2 regions of the Streptomyces sp. NPDC017095 genome follow, and region 2 is predicted to be linked to the other one. Evidence: riboswitches for the same ligand, from Rfam matches in the RefSeq annotation. Region 2 holds a riboswitch; the other holds the start of a gene.

Region 1 (4,556 bases), on a different contig from region 2:
TGTCGGGGAGGGTGAGCCAGGCGGGGACGAGAGCATCGATCTTTGCGTCAATCTCGGTCACGGATCTAGGGTAGGCGCTCCGCCGGGGCGCCCGCGATGTGTCGTCGGCCGTCCGCGGGTCCGTCGTGGCCGGTCACGCCCCCGCGGGCGGCCGTGGCGCTCAGTCGGCCGTGGCGTTCTTCAAGGGGCAGGCCGGGTCCGACAGGGCCCCCGGATCCATGGCGCGGCCGGCCTCGATCAGCCGGCGGCCCTGGGCGAGATCCCGGGGCCGGCCCACGGCCAGCAGGGCGACCAGGCGGCCCGCGCGCAGCCAGCAGACCGTCCAGGACGGGCCGGCCGGGTCGCCGCGCCACACCAGGCGGTCGGCCGCGGCGTGGTGCCCGGCGTACTGCACGAACCGGCCGAACTGCTCCGACCAGAAGTACGGCACCGGGTCGTAGACCGCGGGGGTCTCGCCGAGGATGTTCGCGGCGACCGTGCGCGGGCCCTGAAGGGCGTTGTCCCAGTGGTGGACGAGGAGCCGTTCGCCGTAGCGGGCCGACGGGAAGGACGCGCAGTCGCCCACGGCGTACACGTCCGGCAGCGAGCTGCGCAGCCGGTCGTCGGTGAGGACCTCGCCGTGCGCGCCCAGGGCGACGCCGGAGCCGGCCAGCCAGGCGGTGGCGGGACGGGCGCCGATGCCGACGACGACGGCGCCCGCGGGCAGCCGGGTGCCGTCGGCGAGCACCACCGCGCCGGGCTCGACCCGCGCCACGCGCGCGCCGGTGCGCAGTGCGACGCCCGCGTCGGCGTACCAGGCGGCCATGGGCGCGGCGGCCTCGGCGGGCAGGGCGCCGGCCAGCGGCCGGCCGGCGGCCTCCACGACGGTCACCGCGCAGCCGGCCTCGCGGGCGGCGGTGGCGAACTCGGCGCCGATCCAGCCGGCGCCCACGACGACGACGTCGTGCTGCCGGGCCAGCACGGGCCGCAGCCGGCCGGCGTCGTCCAGGGTGCGCAGCAGGTGCACGCCGGGCACGCCCTCGGTGCCGGGCAGCGTGACCGGTTCGGCGCCGGTGGCGAGGACCAGGACGTCGTAGGGCACCGGGCCCGCCTCGGTGTCCAGCTCGCGTGCGTCCGCCCGCAGGCCGCGCACCGCGCAGCCGAGCCGCAGTTCGACCCCGAGGGACTCGAAGTCGACGTCGAAGGCGGAGTCCTCGGCCTTGCCGAGCAGGACCGCCTTGGACAGCGGCGGCCGGTCGTAGGGCTGGTGGGGTTCGGCGCCGATGACGGTCACCCGGCCCCGGAAGCCCTGTTCCCGCAGGGCCACGGCGGTCTGCACCCCGGCCATGCCCGCGCCGACGACGACCACGCGCGGCCCCGGTGACGTGCCCTCTTGTGCTGTCTGCTCGCTCACCCGGTCACCTTAGACACATGACGGAACGTCAGTCAGCGGGCGTGCTCGGTGACCTGGTCCACAACGCTCGTGCCGGCGCCCGGACCGGACTCCCACTCCCAGGTCTCCGTCAGCCGCAGCCGCCCGTCCGGCAGCTCCCCGACCGTGGACACGCAGTGCCCGGAGGCGGTCGTCCCGTCGGTCCTGAGCTGCACGTACCGGAAGTCCAGCCGGTCGCCCTCGCGGGTGCCGACCAGATGGCCGCGCACCACGTCGCCGCCCGCGTACTCGGCCCAGACGGCGCCGTCCCGCTCGTGGTACGCGAACCGGGTGGCGGTGCCCACCTGGCCCGGGTCCTGGTCCGACACGGGGGCGAAGGCGAGTCCGTCGAGCGACCGGGCCATGGAACGGGGCTCCCTTACGGGTGAGGAGGGGTGCGGGCTAGGGTGGCCACCGTACAAGCACTCGCGGGAGCCCGGACGACCGGGCTGAGAGGGAGGCTCGCGGCCTCCGACCGTACGAACCTGATCCGGGTCATGCCGGCGAAGGGAGGGGCTCACCGCCCATGTCGTCACGTACGTCCGACGTCCTCGTCATCGGGGGCGGAATCATCGGCCTGGTCACGGCCTGGCGCGCGGCGCAGCGCGGGCTCGCCACAGCCGTCGTGGACCCCGCGCCCGGGGGCGGCGCCGCGCAGGTGGCGGCCGGGATGCTGGCCGCGGTCACCGAGCTGCACTACGGCGAGGAGACACTGCTCGGGCTGAACCTGGAGTCGGCCCGCCGCTATCCGGAGTTCGCCGCCGAGCTGACCGCGCTGACCGGCCAGGACCTCGGCTACCGGCGCTGCGGCACCCTCGCCGTGGCGCTGGACGCCGACGACCGGGCCCACCTGCGCGAACTGCACGCGCTCCAGCAGCGCTGCGGTCTGGCGGCGCAGTGGCTGTCCGGGCGGGAGTGCCGGCGCCTGGAACCGATGCTGGCGCCCGGGGTGCGCGGCGGGCTGCGGGTCGACGGCGACCACCAGATCGACCCGCGCCGGCTGGCCGCGGCCCTGGTCGCCGCGTGCGAGCGGACCGGTGTGGTGTTCCACCGCGACCGGGCGGAGCGCCTGGACGTGGTCGCGGACCGGGCCGCCGGCGTCACCACGGCGGACGGCACCGGGCTGCGCGCGGAGCAGGTGGTGCTCGCCGCCGGCAGCCTGAGCGGCCGCCTCGCGGGCGTGCCGCGGGAGCTGTCGCCGCCGGTCCGGCCGGTCAAGGGGCAGGTGCTGCGGCTGACCGTGCCGCCCCGGTACGCGCCGTTCCTGAGCCGGACCGTACGGGCCGTGGTGCGCGGCGGCCACGTCTATCTGGTGCCCCGGGAGAACGGCGAGCTGGTCGTCGGCGCCACCAGCGAGGAGCTGGGCTGGGACACGACGGTCACGGCCGGCGGCGTGTACGAGCTGCTGCGCGACGCCCACGAGCTGGTGCCCGGCATCACCGAGCTGCCGCTCACCGAGACCCGGGCCGGACTGCGCCCCGGCTCCCCCGACAACGCGCCGCTGCTCGGCCCGTCCGGCCTGGCCGGGCTGCTGCTGGCCACCGGTCACCACCGCAACGGGGTGCTGCTCACGCCGGTCACCGGGGACGTCCTGGCGCACACCCTGACCACCGGCGAACTCCCCGAAGAGGCACGTCCCTTCACTCCCCGGCGCTTCGGTGCCGCCCGCCCGGAACAGCAGGAGCAGCCCGTATGAGCACCTCCGTGACCATCTCCGTCAACGGCGAACCCCGCCGTGTCGCGCCGGGCACCGCACTGGACGCCCTGGTGCGCACGCTCACCGCGGCGCCGCGCGGGGTGGCCGCCGCCGTCAACGAGACCGTCGTCCCGCGGGCGCGGTGGGCGGCGACCGCGCTCGCCGAGGGCGACCGCGTCGAGGTCCTCACCGCCGTACAGGGAGGCTGAGCCATGGCCGACGATCCGCTGGTCCTCGGTGACCTGGCCTTCTCCTCCCGGCTGATCATGGGCACGGGCGGGGCGCCCAGCCTGGAGGTGCTGGAACGGGCGCTGGTCGCCTCCGGCACGGAGCTGACGACCGTCGCGATGCGGCGGGTGGACCCTTCCGTGCACGGCTCGGTGCTCTCGGTGCTGGAACGGCTCGGCATCCGGGTGCTGCCGAACACGGCGGGCTGTTTCACGGCCGGCGAGGCCGTGCTGACCGCCCGGCTGGCCCGGGAGGCGCTCGGCACGGACCTGGTGAAGCTGGAGGTGATCGCCGACGAGCGGACGCTGCTGCCCGATCCGGTGGAGACGCTGGAGGCGGCGGAGACGCTGGTCGACGACGGGTTCACGGTGCTGCCGTACACCAACGACGATCCGGTGCTCGCGCGCCGGCTGGAGGACGCCGGGTGCGCCGCCGTCATGCCGCTCGGCTCGCCGATCGGCTCCGGGCTCGGCATCCGCAATCCGCACAACTTCCAGCTCATCGTGGAGCACGCGCGCGTGCCGGTGATCCTGGACGCGGGGGCCGGCACGGCGTCCGACGCGGCGCTGGCCATGGAGCTGGGCTGCGCGGGGGTGATGCTGGCGTCGGCGGTGACGCGGGCGCAGGAGCCGGAGCGGATGGCCGCGGCGATGCGGCACGCGGTGGAGGGGGGCCGGCTGGCCCGGCTGGCGGGGCGGATCCCGCGGCGCTACCTCGCGGAGGCGTCCTCCCCGGCGGAGGGTCTGGCCCGGCTGGACCCGGAGCGGCCGGCGTTCTGACGGCGCCCGCCCGCGCGGTCCCGGAGCCCGCCGTGTGACCCTCGTCCCGCGTGCCGCTCGTCACAGGTCGGCCGCAGTGCCGCCGCGGGGGCGGCCGGCGGGGCGGGGGCGCGGGCGGTGCCTCGTAGACTCGCCTCTCGTGGATACGACCCTTCAGGACCCCTTGGTCGGGCAGGTGCTCGACGGCCGCTACCGCGTCGACGCGCGGATCGCGGCGGGCGGGATGGCCACGGTCTACCGGGCCCTGGACACCCGTCTGGACCGTGTGCTCGCGCTGAAGGTGATGCACCCGGCGCTCGCGGCCGACGGGTCGTTCGTGGAGCGGTTCATCCGGGAGGCCAAGTCGGTCGCCCGGCTCGACCACCCGAACGTGGTGCAGGTCTTCGACCAGGGCACCGACGGGTCGTACGTCTACCTGGCGATGGAGTACATCGCCGGCTGC
Region 2 (4,556 bases):
GATCGGCGGCCGGCTGATCCGCGCCGGCGACGTGGTCTACAACGCCTACGTCGCCGCCAACCGCGACCCCGCGGTGTTCCCCGGCCCCGACACCCTGGACTTCGACCGGGACCACCCCGCCCACCTGGCCTTCGGCCACGGCCCGCACCACTGCCTGGCCGCCGTCATGGCCCGGATGGAGGCCGAGATCATGATCGGCTCGGTGCTCGCCCGCTTCCCCGGCATCCGCCTGGCCGTACCTCCCGAGGACGTGCCCTTCCACCGCCGGGGCCTGCTCCGGGGCCCGGAGTCCCTGCCGGTGAGATGGTGAGGCACGCCTCCCCGACATCTCTCCGGGACACCCGGGTCGATCTGCGACACTGGTAACGCCATGCCTAAGCCCGGAGAACTCACTTTCGTCGCCCCGCGCGGAGCCAAGAAGCCGCCGCGGCATCTCGCCGATCTCACGCCCGCCGAGCGCAAGGACGCGGTGGCCGAGGTCGGGGAGAAGCCGTTCCGCGCCAAGCAGCTCGCGCAGCACTACTTCGCGCGGTACGCGCACGACCCCGAGCAGTGGACCGACATCCCCGCCGGTTCGCGCGCCAAGCTGCAGGAAGCGCTGTTCCCGGAGCTGATGACCGTCGTCCGGCATCTGTCCACCGACCAGGGGACCACGCGCAAGACGCTGTGGCGGCTGTTCGACGGCACCCTGGTGGAGTCCGTGCTGATGCGGTACCCGGACCGGGTGACCATGTGCATCAGCTCGCAGGCCGGCTGCGGGATGAACTGCCCGTTCTGCGCCACCGGCCAGGCGGGTCTCGACCGGAACCTGTCCACCGCCGAGATCGTCCACCAGATCGTGGACGGCATGCGGGCGCTGCGCGACGGCGAGGTGCCGGGCGGTCCGGCGCGGCTGTCCAACATCGTCTTCATGGGGATGGGCGAGCCGCTCGCCAACTACAAGCGGGTCGTGGGTGCCATCCGGGCGCTCACCGACCCGGCCCCGGACGGGCTCGGCCTCTCCCAGCGCGGGATCACCGTCTCCACCGTGGGCCTGGTGCCGGCCATCCACCGGTTCGCCGACGAGGACTTCAAGTGCCGGCTGGCGATCTCCCTGCACGCCCCCGACGACGAGCTGCGCGACACCCTCGTCCCGGTGAACACCCGCTGGAAGGTCCGCGAGGTGCTGGACGCCGGGTTCGAGTACGCCGCGAAGAGCGGACGCCGGCTGTCGATCGAGTACGCGCTGATCCGCGACATCAACGACCAGGCCTGGCGCGGCGACCGGCTCGGCCGGCTGCTCAAGGGCAGGCCCGTGCACGTCAACCTGATCCCGCTGAACCCGACGCCGGGCTCCCAGTGGACCGCGTCGCGGCCGGCGGACGAGAAGGCGTTCGTGGAGGCCATCGCCGCGCACGGGGTGCCGGTCACCATCCGGGACACCCGCGGTCAGGAGATCGACGGAGCCTGTGGTCAGCTCGCGGCCACCGAACGGTAATCTGACCACGTCCACATATCTTCATATTCCGACAGGGGAGCGCCACAGCGCTGAGAGTGCGGCACCGGGCCGCAGACCCTCTGAACCTCGCCCAGGTCATTCTGGGTAGGAAGTTCGGTCACCACTCAAGCTGTTGCGCCCTGTCCGGGTCTCCGCGGAGCCCCGGACAGGGCCGCGTCTCTTCCTGGCCCACTCCAGGAGGACACTTCACGTGCACACCAAGACCCTCGTGGCCGCGGCGGCCGGTCTCGGCCTGCTGGCCCTCTCCGGGTGCGGGTCGTCGGACACCGGGGACTCCGCCCGCGCCAAGACCGTCACCCTGGTCAGCCACGACTCCTGGGCCGTCTCCAAAAGCGTCGTCAAGGACTTCGAGAAGCGGTCCGGGTACAAGCTGCGGGTCCTCAAGGACGGCGACGCCGGACAGGCCGTCAACAAGGCGATCCTGACCAAGGGCAACCCGCAGGGCGACGTCTTCTTCGGCGTCGACAACACCCTGCTCTCCCGGGCCCTGGACAACGGCCTGTTCCAGCCGTACGAGGCGAAGGGCTCCGCCGCGATCCCGCCCGCGGACCGCGCCGGCCAGGCCGGGCACCGCGTCACGCCCGTCGACACCGGCGACATCTGCGTCAACTACGACAAGGCCTACTTCAGCGAGCACAAGCTGACCCCGCCGCGGACCTTCGCCGACCTCGCCGCGCCCCGGTACAAGGACCTCCTCGTCACCGAGAACGCGGCCACCTCCTCGCCCGGCCTCGGCTTCCTGCTCGGCAGCGCCGCCGCGTTCGGCGACGACGGCTGGGAGGGGTACTGGAAGAAGCTCGAGGCCAACGGCGTCAAGGTCGTCGACGGCTGGGAGCAGGCCTACTACCAGGAGTTCTCCGGTTCCTCCGAGGGCAGGAAGGCCGGCGGCGACCGGCCGCTCGTCGTGTCGTACGCCTCCTCCCCGCCCGCCGAGGTGATCTACGCCAAGAAGCGGCCCGCAACCGCCCCGACCGGCGTGGCGTACGGCACCTGCTTCCGGCAGACCGAGTACGCCGGGCTGCTGGCCGGCGCCCGCAACCCCGAGGGCGGCAAGGCGCTCCTCGACTTCCTGCTCACCAGGCAGTTCCAGGAGGACATGCCGCTGAACATGTTCGTCTACCCGGTGGTGAAGGGCGCGAAGGTGCCGGCCGAGTTCACGCGGTACGGTCCGGCGGCGAAGGACCCGCGGACCCTGGCCCCCGGGAAGATCGCCGCCAACCGCGACCAGTGGGTCAAGTCGTGGACCTCGCTCGTACTGAAGTAGCCCGGACCCGGCGCGGGAGCGCGGCGCGGCTGGGGCTGATGGCCCTGCCCGTCGCGTTCTTCGCCGTGTTCTTCGCCTGGCCGGTCGCCGCGATCGTCGCGCGCGGGCTGAAGACGGACGGCACCTGGCACCTCGGCCGGATCGCGGACGTCGTCACCCAGCCGGACCTGCGGCAGGTGCTGTGGTTCACCACCTGGCAGGCGCTCGCCTCCACCGCGCTCACCCTGCTGCTCGCGCTGCCCGCCGCCTATGTCTTCGCCCGCCTCGACTTCCCCGGCCGGCACCTGCTGCGGGCCGTCGTCACGGTCCCGTTCGTGCTGCCCACCGTCGTCGCCGGCAGCGCCTTCCTGGCGCTGGTCGGCCGGGGCGGCCTGCTGGACGAGCTGTGGGGGGTACGGCTGGACACCACGGTGTGGGCGATCCTGCTGGCCCACGTCTTCTTCAACTACGCGGTCGTCGTCCGCACGGTCGGCGGCCTGTGGGCGCAGCTCGATCCCCGGCAGGAGGAGGCCGCGCGGATGCTGGGCGCCTCCCCGCTGACGGCCTGGCGCAAGGTCACGCTGCCCGCGCTCGGGCCCGCCGTGGCCGCCGCCGCCCTGATGGTGTTCCTGTTCACCTTCACCTCCTTCGGAGTGGTGCAGATCCTCGGCGGTCCCGCCTTCTCCACCATCGAGGTGGAGATCTACCGGCAGACCTCCGAGACCTTCGACCTGGCCACGGCCGCCGTCCTCACCCTGGTGCAGTTCGCCGCCGTCGGCGCGATCCTCGCCGTGCACGCCTGGACGGTACGGCGGCGGGAGAGCGCGCTGCGCCTGGTCGACGCCGCGACGACCGCCCGCCGGCCGCGCGGGACCGGACAGCGCGCGCTGCTCGCCGGCGTCCTGGCCGGCATCGCCCTGCTGCTGGTGCTGCCGCTCGGCGTCCTCGTCCGGCGCTCCCTGGACGCCCCCGGCCTCGGCTACTACCGGGCGCTGACGGATCCCGACGGCGGTACGTTCCTGGTGGCGCCGGTGCACGCGGTGTGGACCTCGCTGGAGTACGCCGCGGCCGCCACCGCCATCGCCATGGTGATCGGCACCCTCGCCGCCGCCGCGCTGGCCCGCCGGGACGCCGGACGGCTGGTGCGGGGCTTCGACGCGCTGCTGATGCTGCCGCTCGGCGTGTCCGCCGTGACCGTCGGCTTCGGCTTCCTGATCGCCCTCGACAAGCCGCCGCTGGACCTGCGCCAGTCCTGGATCCTGGTGCCGCTCGCCCAGGCGCTGGTCGGCGCCCCCTTCGTCGTACGGACCATGCTGCCCGTGCTGCGCGCGGTGGACGTGCGCCTGCGGGAGGCCGCCGCCGTGCTCGGCGCCCCGCCCTGGCGGGTGTGGCGGGAGGTGGACCTGCCGCTGGTGCGGCGGGCGCTGCTGGTCGCGGCCGGTTTCGCGTTCGCCGTGTCGCTGGGGGAGTTCGGGGCGACCGTGTTCATCGCCCGGCCCGACAACCCCACGCTCCCGGTCGCCGTGGCCCGGCTGCTCAGCCGCCCCGGCGATCTCAACTACGGCCAGGCGATGGCCCTTTCGACCATTCTGATGGTGGTGTGCGCCCTCGCGCTGCTGATCCTGGAGCGGCTGCGCACCGACCGGACGGGGGAGTTCTAGATGCTGCTCGGCCTGGATGCCGCGACCGTGCGCTTCGGCGGGCGGGCCGTGCTCGACGCGGTCGGCCTGGAAGTCGCCGCCCACGAGGTGGTGTGCGTGCTCGGGCCCAGCGGCAGCGGCAAGTCCACGCTGCTGCGGACGGTGGCGGGACTGC

The links. Region 2 has a riboswitch for thiamine pyrophosphate ahead of ACH4OA_RS21920 (thiamine ABC transporter substrate binding subunit). Riboswitches for the same ligand answer to the same signal wherever they lie in the genome.
Region 1: linked by a shared signal. The riboswitch ahead of thiO (glycine oxidase ThiO) and the one ahead of ACH4OA_RS21920 (thiamine ABC transporter substrate binding subunit) in region 2 are both predicted to bind thiamine pyrophosphate.

The regions. Positions count from the first base shown of each region.
Region 1 covers NZ_JBIROU010000011.1:124,366-128,921, forward strand. Annotated here, with positions in the region: gene ACH4OA_RS22905 (Rv2175c family DNA-binding protein) at 1-61, opposite strand, end outside; gene ACH4OA_RS22910 (NAD(P)/FAD-dependent oxidoreductase) at 161-1,393, opposite strand; gene ACH4OA_RS22915 (hypothetical protein) at 1,426-1,776, opposite strand; TPP riboswitch at 1,830-1,940, shown strand; gene thiO (glycine oxidase ThiO) at 1,938-3,107, shown strand; gene thiS (sulfur carrier protein ThiS) at 3,104-3,316, shown strand; gene ACH4OA_RS22930 (thiazole synthase) at 3,320-4,114, shown strand; gene pknB (Stk1 family PASTA domain-containing Ser/Thr kinase) at 4,254-4,556, shown strand, end outside.
Region 2 covers NZ_JBIROU010000010.1:232,556-237,111, forward strand. Annotated here, with positions in the region: gene ACH4OA_RS21910 (cytochrome P450) at 1-310, shown strand, start outside; gene rlmN (23S rRNA (adenine(2503)-C(2))-methyltransferase RlmN) at 371-1,477, shown strand; TPP riboswitch at 1,501-1,607, shown strand; gene ACH4OA_RS21920 (thiamine ABC transporter substrate binding subunit) at 1,689-2,762, shown strand; gene ACH4OA_RS21925 (iron ABC transporter permease) at 2,801-4,402, shown strand; gene ACH4OA_RS21930 (ABC transporter ATP-binding protein) at 4,403-4,556, shown strand, end outside.